DNA from 4 places in the Barrientosiimonas endolithica genome. Region 3 is predicted to be linked to each of the others. Evidence: riboswitches for the same ligand, from Rfam matches in the RefSeq annotation. Region 3 holds a riboswitch; each other region holds the start of a gene.
What was found. A riboswitch is a leader RNA that binds a small molecule or an ion and turns the genes downstream of it on or off. The one in region 3 is predicted to bind S-adenosylmethionine.
Positions count from the first base shown of each region.

Region 1: linked by a shared signal. The riboswitch ahead of metB (cystathionine gamma-synthase) and the one ahead of QUE40_RS13230 (flavin reductase family protein) in region 3 are both predicted to bind S-adenosylmethionine.
Region 2: linked by a shared signal. The riboswitch ahead of QUE40_RS02610 (MetQ/NlpA family ABC transporter substrate-binding protein) and the one ahead of QUE40_RS13230 (flavin reductase family protein) in region 3 are both predicted to bind S-adenosylmethionine.
Region 4: linked by a shared signal. The riboswitch ahead of QUE40_RS05950 (bifunctional o-acetylhomoserine/o-acetylserine sulfhydrylase) and the one ahead of QUE40_RS13230 (flavin reductase family protein) in region 3 are both predicted to bind S-adenosylmethionine.

Region 1 is NZ_AP027735.1:374,291-378,752, forward strand. It holds gene QUE40_RS01930 (AMP-binding protein) at 1-44, opposite strand, end outside; gene QUE40_RS18760 (SDR family oxidoreductase) at 43-360, shown strand; gene QUE40_RS18765 (SDR family NAD(P)-dependent oxidoreductase) at 342-788, shown strand; gene QUE40_RS01940 (1,4-dihydroxy-2-naphthoyl-CoA synthase) at 880-1,818, opposite strand; SAM riboswitch class I at 1,910-2,028, shown strand; gene metB (cystathionine gamma-synthase) at 2,108-3,286, shown strand; gene QUE40_RS01950 (NUDIX hydrolase) at 3,318-3,812, shown strand; partial or broken gene QUE40_RS01955 (o-succinylbenzoate synthase) at 3,809-4,462, shown strand, end outside.
Region 2 is NZ_AP027735.1:521,112-525,573, forward strand. It holds gene QUE40_RS02605 (methionine ABC transporter ATP-binding protein) at 1-681, opposite strand, end outside; gene QUE40_RS02610 (MetQ/NlpA family ABC transporter substrate-binding protein) at 678-1,676, opposite strand; SAM riboswitch class IV at 1,695-1,806, opposite strand; gene QUE40_RS02615 (NADH-quinone oxidoreductase subunit A) at 1,900-2,274, shown strand; gene QUE40_RS02620 (NADH-quinone oxidoreductase subunit B) at 2,331-2,867, shown strand; gene QUE40_RS02625 (NADH-quinone oxidoreductase subunit C) at 2,864-3,388, shown strand; gene QUE40_RS02630 (complex I subunit 1/NuoH family protein) at 3,394-4,350, shown strand; gene QUE40_RS02635 (NuoI/complex I 23 kDa subunit family protein) at 4,442-4,462, shown strand, end outside.
Region 3 is NZ_AP027735.1:2,606,437-2,610,898, forward strand. It holds gene QUE40_RS13215 (sensor histidine kinase) at 1-376, shown strand, start outside; gene QUE40_RS13220 (response regulator) at 406-1,005, shown strand; gene sfnG (dimethylsulfone monooxygenase SfnG) at 1,016-2,104, opposite strand; gene QUE40_RS13230 (flavin reductase family protein) at 2,160-2,663, opposite strand; SAM riboswitch class I at 2,679-2,769, opposite strand; gene QUE40_RS13235 (amidohydrolase family protein) at 2,794-4,023, opposite strand; gene QUE40_RS13240 (hypothetical protein) at 4,066-4,188, shown strand; gene QUE40_RS13245 (malate dehydrogenase) at 4,237-4,462, shown strand, end outside.
Region 4 is NZ_AP027735.1:1,164,186-1,168,647, reverse strand. It holds gene QUE40_RS05950 (bifunctional o-acetylhomoserine/o-acetylserine sulfhydrylase) at 18-1,346, opposite strand; SAM riboswitch class IV at 1,416-1,532, opposite strand; partial or broken gene QUE40_RS05945 (DUF445 domain-containing protein) at 1,610-2,690, opposite strand; gene QUE40_RS05940 (hypothetical protein) at 3,050-3,784, opposite strand; gene QUE40_RS05935 (hypothetical protein) at 3,814-4,462, opposite strand, start outside.

The sequences.
Region 1 (4,462 bases), 1.5 Mb from region 3:
ATGGGGGCACCCGGCCAGGGTAGGCCCGTGTTGAATGGCGCCATGACGGCACGTCCCCTGGCAGTGGTGACCGGCGCGAGCAGCGGCATCGGACGGGCGAGCGCCCGCCGGCTGGCCGCCGAGGGTTTCGAGGTGATCTGCGCGGCGCGGCGCACCGAGCGCGTCGAGGAGCTGGCCGCCCAGATCGACGGCCGCGCGGTGACCTGCGACGTGACGAAGGCCGACGACGTGGCGGCGCTCGCGCGCGAGGTCGGCGACCGGCTCGACGTGCTCGTCGCCAACGCCGGGGAGCGCTCGGCACCGAGCCGGTGGTCGAGGCCGACCTCGACGAGTGGCGAACGATGTACGACACCAACGTGATCGGCGTCGCGCGCTGCGTGCAGGACCTCATGCCGGCGCTGGTCGCCGCCGAGGGCGAGGTCATCGTGATCGGGTCGGTCGCCGCGCACGTGTCGTACGAGGGTGGTGGCGGCTATGTCGCGGCCAAGCACGCGGTGCGCGCGATGGTCGGCTCGCTGCGGCTGGAGATGTTCGACCAGCCGGTGCGCGTGTGCGAGATCGACCCGGGGATGGTGGCCTCCGACGAGTTCGCGCTCGTGCGCTTCCACGGCGACGCCGAGAAGGCCGCCGCGGTCTACGCCGGTGTGGTCGACCCGCTGACCCAGGAGGACATCGCCGAGTGCGTGGCGTTCGTCGCCACCCGCCCCAAGCACGTCAACATCGACTCGATGGTGGTGCGCCCGCGCGCGCAGGCGGCGCAGCACAAGATCCACCGGGTGTCGCCCTGAGAAGGCAGTTCACGCCGGTCCGCGCGATCGGGGCACCGTCTGCGGGGCCTGGCGCGAGGCCCGGCCGCGAACTGCCTTCGCGCAGCGACGCTCAGAAGTACCAGGGGAACGGGGACCAGTCGGGGTCGCGCTTCTGCAGGAACTGGTCGCGCCCCTCGACCGCCTCGTCGGTCATGTACGCCAGCCGCGTCGCCTCGCCCGCGAACACCTGCTGACCCATCAGGCCGTCGTCGGTGAGGTTGAACGCGAACTTCAGCATCCGCTGCGCCTGCGGGCTCTTGCCCATGATCTCGCGGGCGACCTGCAGCGCCTCGGCCTCGAGCTCGGCGTGGTCGGCGACGATGTTGACCGCGCCCATCCGGTGCATGTCCTCGGCGGTGTACGTCCGCCCCAGGAAGAAGATCTCGCGGGCGAACTTCTGGCCCACCATCTTGGCGAGGTAGGCCGAGCCGTAGCCCGCGTCGAACGAGCCCACGTCGGCGTCGGTCTGCTTGAACCGGGCGTGCTCGCGGCTCGCGATCGTCAGGTCGCACACGACGTGCAGGCTGTGCCCGCCGCCGGCCGCCCACCCGGGCACGACCGCGACGACGACCTTGGGCATGGTGCGGATCAGCCGCTGCACCTCCAGGACGTGCAGCCGCCCGCCCTCGGCCTTGACCCGTCGCTCGTCGACGGACTCGGCGGTGTCGCCGTGGGCGTACTGATAACCGCTGCGCCCGCGGATGCGCTGGTCGCCGCCGGAGCAGAACGACCACTTGCCGGCCGCGCCGGTGCCCTCGGGGCCGGGCCCGTTGCCGGTGAGCAGCACGCAGCCGACGTCGGGGGTGCGCCGCGCGTGGTCGAGCACGCGATAGAGCTCGTCGACGGTGTGCGGCCGGAACGCGTTGAGCACCTCGGGCCGGTCGAACGCCACCCGCACGCACCCCACGTCGACGGCGCGGTGGTAGGTGATGTCGGTGAGGTCCTCGAACCCGGGCACGGGCGCCCAGTCGTCGGGCCGGAACGGGTTGGCGGTGGTCTGCTCGCTCACCTGCGTGATGTTAGGCGTACGTCCGTCGCGGCTCACCCAGCGGACGGTGCCGGACACGGCGGCCTCGGGTCGGTTAACGTGGCGCGCGCAACATCCATCAAGACCGGCTGAGGGACAGGCCCGTTGACGCCGGGGCAGCCTTCCGCGAGGCAACTCGCGGAAAAGGTGCCAAGTCCTGCGGCGGCCCCCGGGCCAGCCGGAAGATGGAGCGTCGCAGACGTCTGACCAGGCGCCGGTGACGCGCAGCCTCCGGTCCGCATGGCTGGCCACCTGTGACCAGGAGGACACCATGACTGACATCTCCCGCCTCACCCGCGGACTCACCACCGGCATCAACGCCGACCCCACCCACGGCGCCGTCGTGCCGCCGCTGCACCTCACGAGCACCTTCAGCTTCAGCGGGTTCGGCGAGTGCGGGCAGTACGACTACACCCGCTCGGGCAACCCCACCCGCGACCTCCTCGGCGAGGCGCTGGCGACGCTCGAGGGCGGCTTCGGCGGCACCATCACCTCGACCGGGATGTCCGCGATCGCGCTGTGCACGACCGCGCTGCTCGCGCCCGGCGACACGATCGTCGTGCCGCACGACTGTTACGGCGGCAGCTGGCGACTGTTCGACTCGCTGTCGACGAAGGGCCAGTTCCGTTGTCGCACGGTCGATCTCACCGATCCTGACGCGCTCGCCGAGGCGCTGCGCGAGCGCCCGAAGGTGGTGTGGGTCGAGACGCCGTCCAACCCGCTGCTGCGCCTCACCGACGTGCGCGCGGTGGCCGACGCCGCCCACGCGGCCGGCGCGCTCGTGGTCGCCGACAACACGTTCCTGTCGCCGCTGCTGCAGCGGCCGATCGAGCTGGGCGCCGACGTGGTCGTGCACTCGACGACGAAGTACATCAACGGGCACAGCGACGTCGTCGGGGGCGCGGTCGTGGCGGCCACGCCCGAGCTGCACGAGGAGCTGGCCTACTGGGGCAACGTGCTCGGCGTGACCGGCAGCCCGTTCGACTCCTACCTCGCGCTGCGCGGGCTGCGCACCCTGCACGTGCGGCTGCGCGCCCACCAGGACAACGCCCGCGCCCTCGTCGACGCCGCGCTCGACCACCCGGCCGTCGCGCGGGTGCACTACCCCGGGCTCGCCGACCACCCGGGCCACGACATCGCCGCGCGGCAGCAGGACGGCTTCGGCGCGATGCTGTCGGTCGAGCTGCGCGGCGGGGAGGAGGCGGTGCGCGCGTTCGTCGACGGGCTGCACTGCTTCACCCTGGCCGAGTCGCTCGGCGGCACCGAGAGCCTGGTCGCCCACCCCGCCACGATGACCCACGCGTCGATGAGTCCCGAGGCGCGCGCGGTCGCTGGCATCGGCGACGGGCTGCTGCGCTTCTCGGTGGGCATCGAGGCCCCGGAGGACCTGGTCGCCGACCTGCGCGCCGCGCTCGACCGTGCGGAGGCGCGCACCCCCGTGGCCGTCTGAGGTGGTCGGCCCGGGTTCCTAGACTCGGGTCATGCCGATCCCGGAGTACGTCGCCGACCTGCGCGAGCACGTCGGCACCCGACTGCTGTGGTTGCCGGGGACGTCGGCGTACGTCCTGCGCCAGGTCGAGGGGCGCCAGCAGGTGCTGCTGGTGCGCCGCTCGGACAACGGCCTGTGGACGCCGGTCACCGGGATCTGCGACCCGGGCGAGGAGCCCGACGTCACCGCCGAGCGCGAGGTGCTCGAGGAGACGTGCGTGCAGGTCGAGGTCGAGCGGCTGCTCGCCGTGTCGTCGCTGATCCCGATGGAGTACCCCAACGGCGACCGCTGCCAGTACCTCGACCACGCGTTCCGCTGCCGCTGGGTCGCGGGGGAGCCGCGGGTCGGTGACGAGGAGTCCAGCGACGTGCGCTGGTTCGACGTCACCGACCTGCCCCCGCTGCTCCCGCGTTTCGAGCGCCAGCTCGCGATGGCCCTGGCGGACGACGGTCCGGTGCTGTTCGGCAAGGCGCAGCGGGTCCGATGAGCGTCTTCGACGTCGAGCAGCTGGTCCTCGACATGCGGGTGGTGCAGCTGCCGCTGCGCACCCGCTTCCGAGGTGTCACCGAGCGCGAGATCGCCCTGTTCCCAGGGCCGTTCGGCTGGGGCGAGTTCGGCCCGTTCCTGGAGTACGCCCCTGCCGAGTCGTCCCGCTGGCTCGCCTCGGCCATCGAGGCGGCCCACGTCGGCTGGCCCGAGCCGGTGCGCGGGTCGGTGCAGGTCAACGCCACGGTGCCCGCGGTCGCGGCGGGGGAGGTGGCCGGGGTGCTCGCGCGCTACGACGGCACCCTGACGGCCAAGGTGAAGGTGGCCGAGCCCGGTCAGCGCCTGTCCGACGACCTCGACCGGGTGGCCGCGGTGCGCGAGGCGATGGGGCCCGACGCGCGCATCCGGGTCGACGCCAACGGCGGCTGGAGCGTGGAGCAGGCGACCGACGCGCTGGGGCGGCTCGCGGCCTACGGGCTGGAGTACGCCGAGCAGCCGTGCGCCACCGTCGAGGAGCTGCGCGACCTGCGAATCACCTTGGCCCGCAACGGCATCGACGTGCCCGTCGCCGCGGACGAGTCGATCCGCAAGGCCGAGGACCCGCTGCGCGTGGCCCGGCTCGAGGCCGCCGACGTGATCGTCGTCAAGGTC
Region 2 (4,462 bases), 1.6 Mb from region 3:
GCCGAGCTCGGCCAGGCGCCCCGACTCCAGCACCGCCACCCGGTCGGCCAGGCTGCGCACGACCTCCATCTCGTGGGTGATCACGACGATGGTGATGCCGAGCTCCTCGTTGACGCGGCGCAGCAGCGCGAGCACCTCGCGCGTGGTGTCCGGGTCGAGCGCGCTGGTCGACTCGTCGGCCAGCAGGATCGGCGGGTTGGTGGCGAGCGCCCGGGCGATGCCCACGCGCTGCTTCTGCCCGCCGGACAGCTCCTCCGGGTAGGCCCACGCGCGCTCGGTCAGCCCGACGAAGTGCAGCAGCTCGGTGATCCGCCGATAGATCTGCTCCGGCTTCCACCCGGCGACCTCGAGCGGGTAGGCGACGTTGCCGTACACCGTGCGCGAGCGCAGCAGGTTGAACTGCTGGAACACCATGCCGATGTCGCTGCGCAGCGCGCGGATCTGCTTGGGGCGCAACGAGTTCAGCTGCTGGCCCTGCACGGTGACCGTGCCGCTGGTCGGCAGCTCCAGCCCGTTGATCAGCCGCACGAGCGTGCTCTTGCCGGCACCGGAGAAGCCGATGACGGCGAACACCTCACCCCGGCGTACGTCCAGGGTCACCTCGTCCAGCGCCGTCACCTGCGACCCGCCCCGCGAGAAGGTCTTGCCGACCCGGTCGAGGCTGATGATCGACTCGCTCATGACCCCGCCACGTCCTTCTCGAGCCGGGTCAGGATGCTGCCGAGCTGGTCGGCGGGGCGGTCGACGACGACCGACGTGCCCTTGGACTGCCGCTTCACCGCGGCGACGACCTCGGGGGAGTGGTAGAGCTGGGCGATCTTGCGGTAAGTCGGGTCGTCCTTGTCCTCGGCGCGGGCGACGACGACGTTGATGTAGGGCTCGGCCGCCTTGCTCTTCGGGTCGTCCTGGAACAGCGCCGACTTGGGGTCGAGGTTGCCGTCGAGCGCGAAGTTGTTGTTGACGACCGCGCCGTCGACCGACGGCAGCGACGCGACGGTCTGCGCGGCGTCGACCGGCTGCACCGTGACCTTCGAGGCGGCACGGTCGATGTCGGCCGGGGTCGACAGCGCGTTGCCGCCGCCCTTGAGCCTCAGCAGCCCCGCCTGCTGCAGCACGAGCAGCGCCCGCGCCTGGTTGGTGGGGTCGTTGGGGATGGCGATCTTGCCGCCCTGCGGGATCTGGTTCAGCGCCGTGTGCTTCTTGGAGTACAGCGGCAGCGGCACGACCTGGGTCGACCCGATCGGGGTGAGGTCCTGGTTGTCGTTGCTGTTGTAGCTCGCGAGGAACTGCAGGTGCTGGAACAGGTTGAGGTCGGTCTGCCCCTGCGCCAGCGCGGGGTTGGGCTGGGTGTAGTCGGAGAACGACACGAGCTTGATCTCGATGCCGTTCTCGCGGGCCAGCCGCTGCAGCGGCGGCCACCACTCCGCACTCGCCTCGGTGGTGCCGATGGTGACCTCGCGCGGCTCGTCGGCCGAGGCGCTGCCGCCGTCGTCCGCGGTCGCGCGGCCCAGGCCGAACCCGGCCGCCAGCGCGACGACGAGGCCGCCGGCGGTGATCGCCGTGCGCACACCCCGCCCGCGCGACCCGGGGTACGGCGGCAGCGGCGGGATCTGGCCCGTCGCGTCCGCGCCGGAAGAGGGGAAGACATGTCGGACGCACTCCTCGAGAAACTGCACGCCAGGATCACTGGCGCGCGAATGTGCTTGTCCGACAGGGCTGTCGGACCGGGTCTCACCTGGAGCACCCCGCCACATCCGTGAGGGTTGCCGCCCAGCCAGCCAGGGCTTGTCGCTGGGTCTCTCGACCGCCGTCCACGTTATGCATCGCATAAGGAGAGGTCAAAACGAGCGGGGGTGACCTCCCTCACCGACCGGCAGCGGATCGTTAGGCTCTGGTCCCGTGAAGGGTCCTCTCGTCGGCTATCTCGTCGTCGTCGCCGTCGCGCTCGCCGGAGTGCTGCTGTTCGGTGCGGCGATGCTGATGCGTCGGCTCCTGGCGCCGGTGTCGCAGACGCCCGCCCGGCTGACGACGTACGAGTCCGGCGTCGACCCGGTCGGTCAGGGCTGGTCCCAGTCGCAGGTGCGCTATCTCGGATTCGCTTTCCTCTACGTCGTTTTCGCGGTCGACGCGGTCTACCTCTTCCCGTGGGCGACGGTGCTGCGTGACGCCGACCTCGGGGTCGCGAGCCTGGTCGAGATGGGCATCTTCATCGGCGTGCTGGTCGTGGGGCTCGCGCACGCCGCGCGCCGCGGCCTGCTGAGGTGGACCCCGTGACCGTCGACCTGCCCACCCCGCGCGTCGGCCCGCTCCAGGCCGCCGCGCCCAAGCCGATGCGGCTGATCCTCAACTGGGGGCGGCGCTACTCGCTGTGGGTCTTCAACTTCGGACTCGCCTGCTGCGCCATCGAGTTCATCGCCGGCAGCATGGCGCGGCACGACTTCATCCGGCTCGGCGTCATCCCGTTCGCCCCCGGCCCGCGCCAGGCTGACCTGATGGTCGTCTCGGGCACGGTCACCGACAAGATGGCGCCGGCCGTGCGCCGGCTCTACGACCAGATGCCCGAGCCGAAGTACGTCATCTCCTTCGGCGCCTGCTCCAACTCCGGCGGCCCCTACTGGGACTCCTACTGCGTCACCAAGGGCGTCGACCAGCTGATCCCGGTCGACGTCTACGTGCCCGGTTGCCCGCCCCGCCCCGAGGCGCTGCTGCACGGCATCCTCGTGCTGCAGCAGCAGATCGCCGAGGAGCGCCTGACCACCCGGTCGTACGCCGACCGGCGCCGCTTCGCCGGCGCGGTCACCCGCCCGCTCGTGCGCCGGGACCAGCCGGCCGAGCCGACCGAGCCGCCGCAGGGCGACCCGTCATGAGCCTCGACGCCGAGCGGCGGGACTGCCCGCCGCAGGAGTGGTACGCCCTCCACGAGCAGCTGCGCGCCGAGGGCTTCGCGTTCTTCGACTTCCTCACCGCCGTCGACGAGACCGACCGTGACGAGGGCGGTCTCGACGTCGTGAGCCACCTCTACGACGTCACGCCCGGCGCGCTGCGGTCGGTCCTGGTGCGCACCCGCGTGCCGGAGACCGAGCCGCTGCGCAGCCTCACGACGCTGTGGCGCGGCGCCGCCTGGCACGAGCGCGAGACGCACGAGATGTTCGGCCTGGAGTTCACCGACTTCGACGACGGCAGCCGGCTCGGCATCCGCCCGCTGCTGCTCCCCGAGGGCTTCGAGGGGCGGCCGCTGCGCAAGGACTTCGTGCTCGCCGCGCGCGTCTCCAAGCCGTGGCCGGGCGCGAAAGACCCTGGGGAGTCGGGCGATTCGCCCGCGCCCCGCCGCGGCCGCCGCAAGAACCTGCCGCCCGGCGTGCCCGACACCTCGTGGGGGCCGCGGTGATGGAGATGACCTGGCTCGAGGCCGGCGTGCGCGCCGCGCTCGTGCTCGTGGCCTTCCTGGTGCTGCCGTTGCTCGTCGGCCAGACCGAGCACAAGGTGATGGCCCACATGCAGGGCCGCCTCGGCCCGATGCACGCCGGCGGGTTCCACGGCTGGGCCCAGCTGATCGCCGACGGCGTGAAGTTCACGCAGAAGGAGGACATCGTCCCGGCGGCCGCCGACCGATGGGTCTTCCGGGCCGCGCCCGCGGTGGCGCTGGTGGCGTACCTCCTCGCGATGGCCGTCGTGCCGTTCTCGCCGACCCTGGTCGGCGCCGACGTGCCCGCGAGCCTGCTGGTGCTGCTGGCCGTCTCGGGCGTCGGCGCCCTCGGCACGCTGATGGCCGGCTGGGGCTCGGGCAACAAGTACGCCCTCGTCGGCGCGATGCGCTCGGCCGCCCAGCTCGTCAGCTACGAGCTGCCGCTGATCCTGGCCTGCGCCTCGTTCGCCCTCGCCGGCGGCACCCTCTCGCTCACCGGAATCGCGCACGCGTGGACGCCGTGGTGGCTGCTGTGGCAGGCACCGGCGGCCCTGGTGCTGCTGGTGGCGGCGACCGCCGAGCTGCAGCGCCCGCCGTTCGACATGCCCATCGCCGACTCCGAGGTCGTGATGGGCCCCTACACCGAGTTCACCGGGCTGCGCTTCGCGTTCTTCCTGCTCGCCGAGTACGCCGGGATCGTCGTGATGTCGCTGCTGGTCGCCGTGGTCTACCTCGGCGGCTGGACGGGCCCGTTCGACGGCGCGCTCGGCTGGCTGTGGACGCTGCTCAAGGGGTTCGCGGTCGCGCTGCTCATCATCTGGATGCGCGTGTCGTGGCCGCGGCTGCGCGAGGACCAGCTGCAGCGACTCGCCTGGTTGGGCCTGGTGCCGCTGGCCCTGGTGCAGCTGGCGATCACCGGCGTCGGCGTCGTCCTCACCGCGTGATGTCCGTTCTCGGAGCGGCTGCTAGGTCACGTCCCTCCTGGCCGGTAGCGTGCGAGCGTTCCCGAAGGAGCCACCTCGGACGGATCACGTGATGCCTGGGCCCAGCAACCGA
Region 3 (4,462 bases):
CGACCTGGTGGCGGAGTTCGCCACGTCGGGCCGGGCCCGGGTGGACGCCCGGATCGACGACCTGGACCTGCCCGCCGCGCACGACGCCGCGCTGCAGCGCCTCGTGTCGGAGGGGCTGACCAACGTGCGCCGGCACGCGGGTGAGGCCACCGTCGTGGAGGTGTCGGTGACGCAGCGCCCCGGGGGTGTCGGTCTGCGGATCGTCAACGACGGCAGCGGAACTCGCGGCATCGGACCCGGCAGCGGTTACGGCCTGGTCGGGGCGCGCGAGCGGCTCGAACGCCTCGGGGGCCGCCTCGACACCCGCCGCGAGCAGGACCGGTGGATCCTGGAGGCAGACCTGCCCCTGGCCGACCCGAAGGACGGTGCGTCGTGATCCGCGTGGTGCTCGCCGACGACCAGGAGATGGTGCGCATGGGGTTCGCGATGATCCTCGAGCGCGCCGACGACATCGAGGTCGTCGCGCAGTGCCGCGACGGGGTCGAGGCGCTGGAGGCGATCCGGCGCGAGCGGCCCGACGTGGCGCTGCTCGACATCCGCATGCCCAGGCTCGACGGCCTCGCGGTCAACCGGCAGGTCGCCGGCCAGACCCGGGTCGTCATCGTCACGACGTTCGACCACGACGACTACGTCGACACCGCCCTGGCCGACGGCGCGGTCGGCTTCCTGCTGAAGGACTCCGGACCCGACCTGCTGGTCTCGGCGATCCGCGCGGCGGCCAGCGGGGACGCGCTGATCAGCCCCGAGCTGACCGTGCGTCTGCTGCAGCGCACCCGCGCCGCCGGCTCGGCCGCGCCGGCCGTGCCCGGCGTCGCCGACCTGTCCGAGCGGGAGCTGGACGTCGCGCGCCTGGTGGCGCGCGGACGTACCAACTCCGAGGTGGCGGCCGAGCTGTTCATCTCGCTCGGCACGGTCAAGACCCACCTCGGCAGCATCCAGACCAAGCTGGGCGTGCGGAACCGGGTCGAGATCGCCGCCCGGATGTGGGAGTCGGGCCAGGTCTGAGCCGGCCTGGTCAGGCGGCGCCGCGCTCGGCGTCGGCCTCGCCCTCGAGCTCACGCACCAGCGGGATGACCTCCTTGCCGAAGCGCTCGACCTCCTCCTGCACGTGCAGGAAGCCGACGAGCAGCAGGTCGACGCCGACCTTCTTGTACTCGACGATGCGGCGGGCGACCTGCTCGGGCGTGCCGACGAGGCCGGTCTTGAAGCCGTCGTTGTACTGCACCAGGTCCTTGAAGTCGGAGCCGGCCCACATGCCCTTGCCGTCCGAGCTGGCCTTGCCGGCCTGCTTCACGGCCTCGCCGAACGCCTTGACCTTGTCCTCGTCGGCGTTGTCGATGATGTCCTGCACCACCTGGCGGGCCTCGTCCTCGGTGTCGCGCACGACGGCGAACCCGTTGAGCCCGAAGCCCGGTCGGCGGTCATGCTCCTGGCCGTAGCCGGAGACCTCCTCGACCTGGTCACGCACGTCCTCGACGGTGTTGCCGTTCATGAAGTACCAGTCCGACAGGCGGCCGGCCATCTTGCGCGCGCTGGTGGAGTTGCCGCCCTGGAAGACCTCCGGCGGCGTGCTCGGCTGCGGGCGGAAGGTGAGGTCGCGGGTGCGGTAGAAGTCGCCGCGGAAGGTGAAGTCGTCGGTGCTCCAGGCGCCCTTGAGCACCTCGATGAACTCCTCGGAGCGGCGGTAGCGCTCCTCGTGGTCCAGCCACGGCTCACCGAGGTTGGTGAACTCCTGCTTGAACCAGCCCGACACGACGTTGAGCGCGAACCGGTCGTTGCTCCACTCCTGCGCGGTCGCCGCGAGCTTGGCGAGCACCGCCGGCTGCCAGAAGCCCGGGTGGACGGCCGCGATGACCTTCAGCTTCTCGGTGTTGGCGAGCAGCAGCTGCGAGAACGAGGTCGACTCGTGCTGGGCGTCGGCGCCGTAGGACGCGAGGTAGCGCACCTGCGTCAGGGCGTACTCGAAGCCGTTCTGCTCGGCCACGCGCGCCGTGTCGATGTTGTACGCCGGTGAGTGGTTCGTGCGCTGCGGCAGCGTGCTCACGACGAGACCACCGGACACGTTGGGCACCCAGTAGGCGAACTTCAGAGGGTCGACAGACATGCGTGAAACTCCTTGTGGGGTTTGGGTTCTCGAGGTCCGGTGCGCTGCGCGCGACTCAGTCGAGCGCGCGGTAGACCGCGTCGTGGTGCACCAGCGGACGCACGCCCTCGGCGCGCTCGAGGTCGGTGACCTCCGCGGTCACGACGAGGCTGTCGCCGGCCTCCAGCACCCCGACCACGGCGGCCGACAGGCGCAGCACCGGGTCGGTGAGCGCGGGCAGCTCGTCGGCGTGCCAGCGCCAGGTGCCGTCGTAGGCGAACCGCTGGCTGCGGTCGGCGGAGAAGCGGCGGGCGAGGTCGGCCTGCCCGTCGGCGAGCAGGTGCAGGGCCACCCGACCGGACTGCTCGATCGTCGACCGGCTCGAGCTGGTGAGGTTGAGGTTGAACGACACCAGCGGCGGGTCCACCGACACCGACACCACGGAGATCGCGGTGAAGCCGACCGGCTGACCAGCGTGCGAGCTGGTGATGACCCAGGCGCTGCTGGCCGCCTGCCGGAAGGCCGGGCGCAGGTCGATCGGGGCGTCTCGTCGGGGCAGCACGGTGAGGGGTTGTGACATCGCGGAGCGTCCTCTCGGCCATCGGTCCTGGCGTTAGCACCTTCCTCGGGCGAGGCGGTTGCTGCGGCGTCGACGAGCCAGGTCTCTCAGCAGCTCTGGATGGGATAACGAGACGTTATTGAGAGGTCCGTCAGTCGGGCAAGCCCTGTCCAGCACCTGGGACCAGGGCCAGCCCGTCGGCCACCACGCGTCCGGCGTGGATCACCGTGCGGTCGGTGCCGCGGTCCATCACCGCCGAGGTCACGGTCTCGCCGTCGACCAGCAGCAGCTCGGCCGGGTCGCCCACCTCGAGACCGGGCCGGTCGGCGACGCCGCCGAGCCGCGGCGCGGTCGCGTCGAGCACCGCCGCGCCGCCCACGGTCGCGATCGCGACGCAATGCTCGATGAGCTCGTCGGCCCGGAAGCCGTGGGTGAACGCCAGCTGCCAGGTGCGCTCGAGCATGTCCGCGTTGCCGTAGGGCGACCAGTAGTCGCGCTGCCCGTCCTCCCCCAGCCCCACGCGTACGCCCGCCTCGGCGAGCGCCGTCAGCGGCAGTCCCTGCTGCCTGGCCGGGGCGACGGTGGCCATCGCGATGTCGAGCTCGGCGAACGTCTCGACCAGCCGCCGGGTGGTGGCCTCGTCGACCGAGCCGAGGTCGTACGCGTGGGACATCGTGACCTGCCCCTGCATGCCGAGCGCGCGCACCCGCTCGATCACCAGGTCGGTGCTGAACACCCCGAGGTGCCCGGGCTCGTGCAGGTGAATGTCGATCGGGACCTGGTACCGCTCGGCCAGGTCGAAGACCACGTCGAGGTGGCCCTTGGGGTCGCGGTCGAGCGTGCACGGGTCGATGCCGCCCATCACGTCGGCGCCCTGGCGCAGCGCCTCCTCGAGCAGCGGCACCGTCCCCTCCTCGCGCAGCAGCCCCGCCTGCGGGAAGGCGATGACCGCGACGTCGCAGCGGTCCGCGTGGGCCTCCTTGGCCCGGCGCACCGCGTCGAACCGCTCGAGCCCGGCGTCGACGTCGATCTGGGCGTAGGAGCGAACCCGCGTCGCGCCGCGGGCGATCATCCGGCCGAGGGTCAGCTCGGCCCGCTCGGCGACCGGAAGCTCTGCCGAGCGCCAGTTGGCGCGGTCGTTCATCACCATCGGCCAGATGCCCGGCGAGCCGGTGTGCTCGCGGAACGGCAGCCCGATGCGGGTGGAGTCCAGGTGCACGTGCACGTCGGAGAACGACGGCAGCAGCAGCCGGCCGCGTCCCGGCACCACCTGTGGCTCGACCCCCTCGGGCAGCGCGGCCACGATCCGGCCGTCGAGGACGGCGACGTCGGTCGCGCTCCGGCCCCACGGGCGTACGTCGGTGATGAGCAGGGCGGTCATGCGGGCTCCTCGTCGGTGGGCTCGGTGCGGGGTCCGGGGGTGGTGGGCCAGACGGTAGCCGCCGAGGTAAGCCTCGACGCCCGCGTGGTGATCGTCGCGCTGATGACGCTGACGGGGTCGTTCGTGCTCGCGGCACTCCTGGCCCAGAGCGTGATCCACCTGTGAGGTAGCGTCCGAAGCATCCGTAACCGCCTCGCCCGAAGGGGAGACCCCGTGAGCACCACGCCCGTCAAGGTGGCCGTCACCGGCGCCGCCGGCAACATCGGCTACAGCCTGCTGTTCCGCATCGCGAGCGGTGCGATCTTCGGCCCGGACCGCCCCGTGGAGCTGCGGCTGCTCGAGGTCACCCCGGCGCTCAAGGCGCTCGAGGGCGTCGTCATGGAGCTCGACGACTCGGCGTTCCCGCTGCTCGCGGGCGTCGAGACCGGCGACGACCCCA
Region 4 (4,462 bases), 1.4 Mb from region 3:
GGCTGGACGCTCGCTGGTCAGCCCTTCGCGGCGGCGAACCCCTGCTCGAGGTCGGCGATGATGTCGTCGATGTGCTCGATGCCGACCGAGAGGCGCACCAGTCCGGGGGTGACCCCGGCGGCCAGCCGGTCCTCGTCGCCGCCCTGGCTGTGCGTGGTCGAGGCGGGGTGGATGACCAGCGAGCGCACGTCGCCGATGTTGGCCACGTGCGAGTGCAGCGTCACGCCGTCGACGAAGCGCCGCCCGGCGTCGATGCCGCCGACGATCTCGAAGGCGAGCACCGCGCCCGCGCCGCGCGGGGCGTACTTCTGCGCCTGCTCGTAGCTGTCGTCGCCGGGCAGCGAGGCCCAGCGCACCGACTCGACCTGGTCGTGGCCCTGCAGGAACTCCGCAACCTTGCGGGTGTTCTCCAGGTGCCGCTCGACGCGCAGGCTCAGCGTCTCCAGCCCCTGCGCGATGAGGAAGGCGTCGAACGCCGAGCTCGCCGGCCCCAGGTCGCGCAGCAGCTGCACGCGCGCCTTGAGGATGAACGCCAGGTTGGCGCCGAGCTCGCTGCCGACGCCGAGGTCACGGGCGTAGACCAGCCCGTGGTAGCTCTCCTCGGGCGTGTTGTAGTTGGGGAACTTCTCGGGGTCCTTGCCGAAGTCGAAGCTGCCGCCGTCGACGATGACGCCGGCGATGGTGGTGCCGTGGCCGCCGAGGTACTTCGTCGCCGAGTGCACCACGATGTCGGCCCCGTGCTCGAGCGGGCGGGTGACGAACGGCGTCGCGATGGTGTTGTCGACCACCAGCGGCACCCCGAGGTCGTGCGCCACCGCGGCCACCCCCTCGATGTCGAGCACCTCGCTCTTGGGGTTGGAGATCGTCTCGCCGAAGAACAGCTTGGTGTTGTCCTTCGCGGCCGCGCGCCACGACTCGGGGTCGTTGGGGTCCTCGACGAAGGTGACCTCGATGCCGTACTTCGGGAGCGTGTACTTCAGCAGGTTGAACGTGCCGCCGTAGAGCGAGGGGCTGGCCACCACGTGGTCCCCGGCCTCGGCGATGTTGAGGATGGCCAGGGTCTCGGCCGCCTGGCCGCTGGCGACGAGCAGCGCGGCGACGCCACCCTCGAGGCTCGCGATCCGCTGCTCCACCACGTCGTGCGTGGGGTTCATCAGGCGGGAGTAGATGTTGCCGAACTCCTTGAGCCCGAACAGGTTCGCCGCCTGCTCGGTGTCCTTGAAGACGTACGACGTCGTCTGGTAGATCGGCAGCGCCCGGGCCCCCGTGGTCGGGTCGGGCTCCTGGCCGGCGTGCAGCTGGCGGGTCTCGAAGGACCAGCTGGGGCTGGTGGTCTCGGTGGTCATGGCCGTCTCCTCGCGTCGATCGGTCGCCACCGGCCCCGCGCCGGTGGCGCTGCGGGTTCAGGGACTCTGCGCCCGCGCTTGCCGGGCCCTCCCGTCGGGCTCCGGCCAGGTCTGTTCCCGGGGCACCCCACCGCGGAGGAGGGTTGCCGGCCAGCGAGCCGGGACTTGGCGCTGGCGCTCTTGACCTGCGTCGAGCGTACGACAGCGTCTTGACGCGCAGGACGCCGCTCTCGCATCGCGAGAAGGGTCGGCGCCGGACCGGGTCAGGCCAGCTGGGTCAGGGCGTGGATGACCAGGCCGACGAGCCCGCCGACGACGGTGCCGTTGATCCGGATGAACTGCAGGTCTCGCCCGACCTGCAGCTCGATGCGGCGGGCGGCCTCGTCGCCGTCCCAGCGCGCCACGGTCTGGGAGATGAGGGTGGAGATCTCGCGGCCGTGGGTCTGCACGACGTAGCCCACGGCGTCGCCGAGCCGGCGCTCGAGCGAGTCGCGCAGGTCGGCGTCGCGCACGACCCGGTCACCGAGGTCGGCGAGGATCACCGCGAGGCGGGTGCGCAGCGGGCCGTCGGGGTCGCCCAGCGCGTCGACGACCGTGCGCTGCACCGACCCCCAGAGCGAGAGCATCCCGTCGGCGACGCCGGGGTGCAGCAGCAGCCGGGCCTTGAGCTGCTCGGCGCGCTGCATGGTCGAGGGGTCGTGCTGCAGGTCCTGCGCGAGCTGGCGCAGCAGGTCGTCGAGCGCGCGCCGGGCGGGGTGCTGCGGCTGGTCGCGCACGTCGGTGAGCCAGCTCATGATCTCGACGTACATGCGGTCGATGACCGTGTCGTCGAGCCACTTGGGCGACCACCAGGGGCGCGCTCGCCGATGATGCCGGCGATGACGGCCTTGTTGGCCGAGGCCCAGGTGTGCAGCTCGCGGGTGGCGATGTCGACCAGCCCGTGGTGCGAGCCGTCCTCGACCACACCCTCCAGCAGGCTGCCGGCCACCGGGCTGATCGGCTCGCGGGCCAGACGCGGAAGCAGGAAGTTCTCCAGCAGGGTGCGCACCTCGTCGTCGCGCACCGACCCCACGGCGTGGGCCAGGGTGGGCGCCACCTCCTGCACCACGCGGTCGGCGTTCTCCGGCTGGCGCAGCCACTCCCCAGGCGCAGCGTGACGTCGGCCTGCGCGAGCCGCTCCTGGACCAGCTCGGGGGTGAGGAAGTTCTCGGTGACGAAGTCCTCCAGGCTCGCGCCGAGCTGGTCCTTCTTGCGCGGGATCAGCGCGGTGTGCGGCACCTTGAGGCCGAGCGGGTGGCGGAACAGCGCGGTCACGGCGAACCAGTCGGCGACCGCACCGACCATCGCGGCCTCGGAGGCCGCGTTGACGTATCCCCAGAAGCCGTCGCGGTCCAGGGTGAGCACGAAGATCACCGCGGCCAGGCCGAGCAGCCCCGTGGCGACCAGCCGCATCCGGCGCAGGCCGGCGCGACGCTGCTCGTCGGCCGGGCCCAGCAACGGGCCGGCGACAGCATCAGGGCGGGTGGACTGGGTCACGCTCGAGGTTCCTTCGCGTCACGCGGGACGACAACGGCGGCAACCCTATCCGGCACCACGCGGCGCACCGTCGGGCAGCGGCCTGTCACCGGTGCGTCCCGACGCGCAGACGCCGCGCGGGTGGCCCGCGCGGCGTCTGTGATCCGGTCTCCCGGAGCGGTCACGACCTACTTGGCCGTCCAGGCCAGCTCGGCGTCGCCGTTGGAATCGTCGTTGAAGACCAGGGAGTACTTGCTCAGGTCGGCGCCCACCGGCACGGCGAATGCCAGCTTCTTGGTCAGCGTGTCGCCGGGGCTCAGCGACTCGACATCGAGCTTGTCGCTGCCGGAGATCACCGCGTTCAGCACGTCTGCCTTGCAGGGGTTGCCGGACTGGTCGGTCAGTCCGAACTTCAGGTAGCTCGCCGTGAAGAAGTCGCCGTCCGAGAGCTTCAGGGTCACCGGGTAGATCACCGTCTGCTTCCCCTCGCCAGGGAAGAAGCTGTTCCCGCTGGAGGTGTCGAGGGTGGGCGGACCGAAGCTGATGTCGATGGTGCCGCCGACGCCCTTGCCCTTCTGCACCGTGTTCAGGGGCTTGGCGCCCACCGACCCACGATCGATCGTGTACGACCCGGAGTCCTCGCACACGGCACCTCCGCTGCCGCTGCCCGACGGGGCAGGTGCCGCCGAGCTCGCCGGCGCTGACGTGGGCGCCGGCGCTGGCTGCTCGGTGGTCGACGGCGCGGGGGCCGGGGCCTGGCTCGTGGGAGCAGGCTCCTGGGTCTGGCTCGGCGACGGCGGCTGGGACGCGGCCGTGGGAGGCGCGGCGGTCGGCGCCTCGTCCTGGCACGCCGACAAGGTCATGGCGGCGAGGACGGCGGGCACCACGGCCAGGCCGGCGCGGCGGGTGGTCTGCTTGTTCATGGGATTCGATTCCTCTCGTAGCGGCCGGCTCAGTTGCCGTTCCAGGCAAGCTGGGCGTCGCCACCGCTGTAGTCGTCGGCGAACAGGACATAGATCTTGGACAGGTCAGCGCCGGCCGGAACCGCGAACGCTGCCTTGCCCGAGGCAGTGTCGCCCTGCTGCAGGATCTCGATCGGCAGCCTCTGACCGCGGGGCACCACGATCCCGAAGTCGGCACTGCAGGGCTCGTCCGAGGAATCCACGAGACCGATCGAGAGCGGGGTCGAGACGTAGGAGTCGGACACGGCCTTGACGGTGACCGGGTAGATGACCGTCTGCATCCCGTCCCCCGGGAAGTAGGAGTCCCCTGAGGAGCTGTCGACCGTCGGCTTTCCGATGGTCACCTCCACCTCTCCGCCCTTGTCGGTCTTGGCCCGCTGCGCCGTGCCCACCGGCTTGGGCTGCACCGAACCGCGCTCCAGGGTGTAGGAGGAGGAGCTGTCACACTGGCCGGCGCCGCCGCTGCTCGGGGCCGGGGCCGGGGCAGCCGTGGACGAGGGCGCCGGGGCGGGAGCTTGTGACGAAGGAGCAGGCGCGGGTGCCTGGCTGGTCGGAGCAGGCCCCTGGGTCTGGCTCGGTGACGGCGGCTGAGACGCGGCCGTGGGAGGCGCGGCGGTCGGCGCCTCGTCCTGACACGCC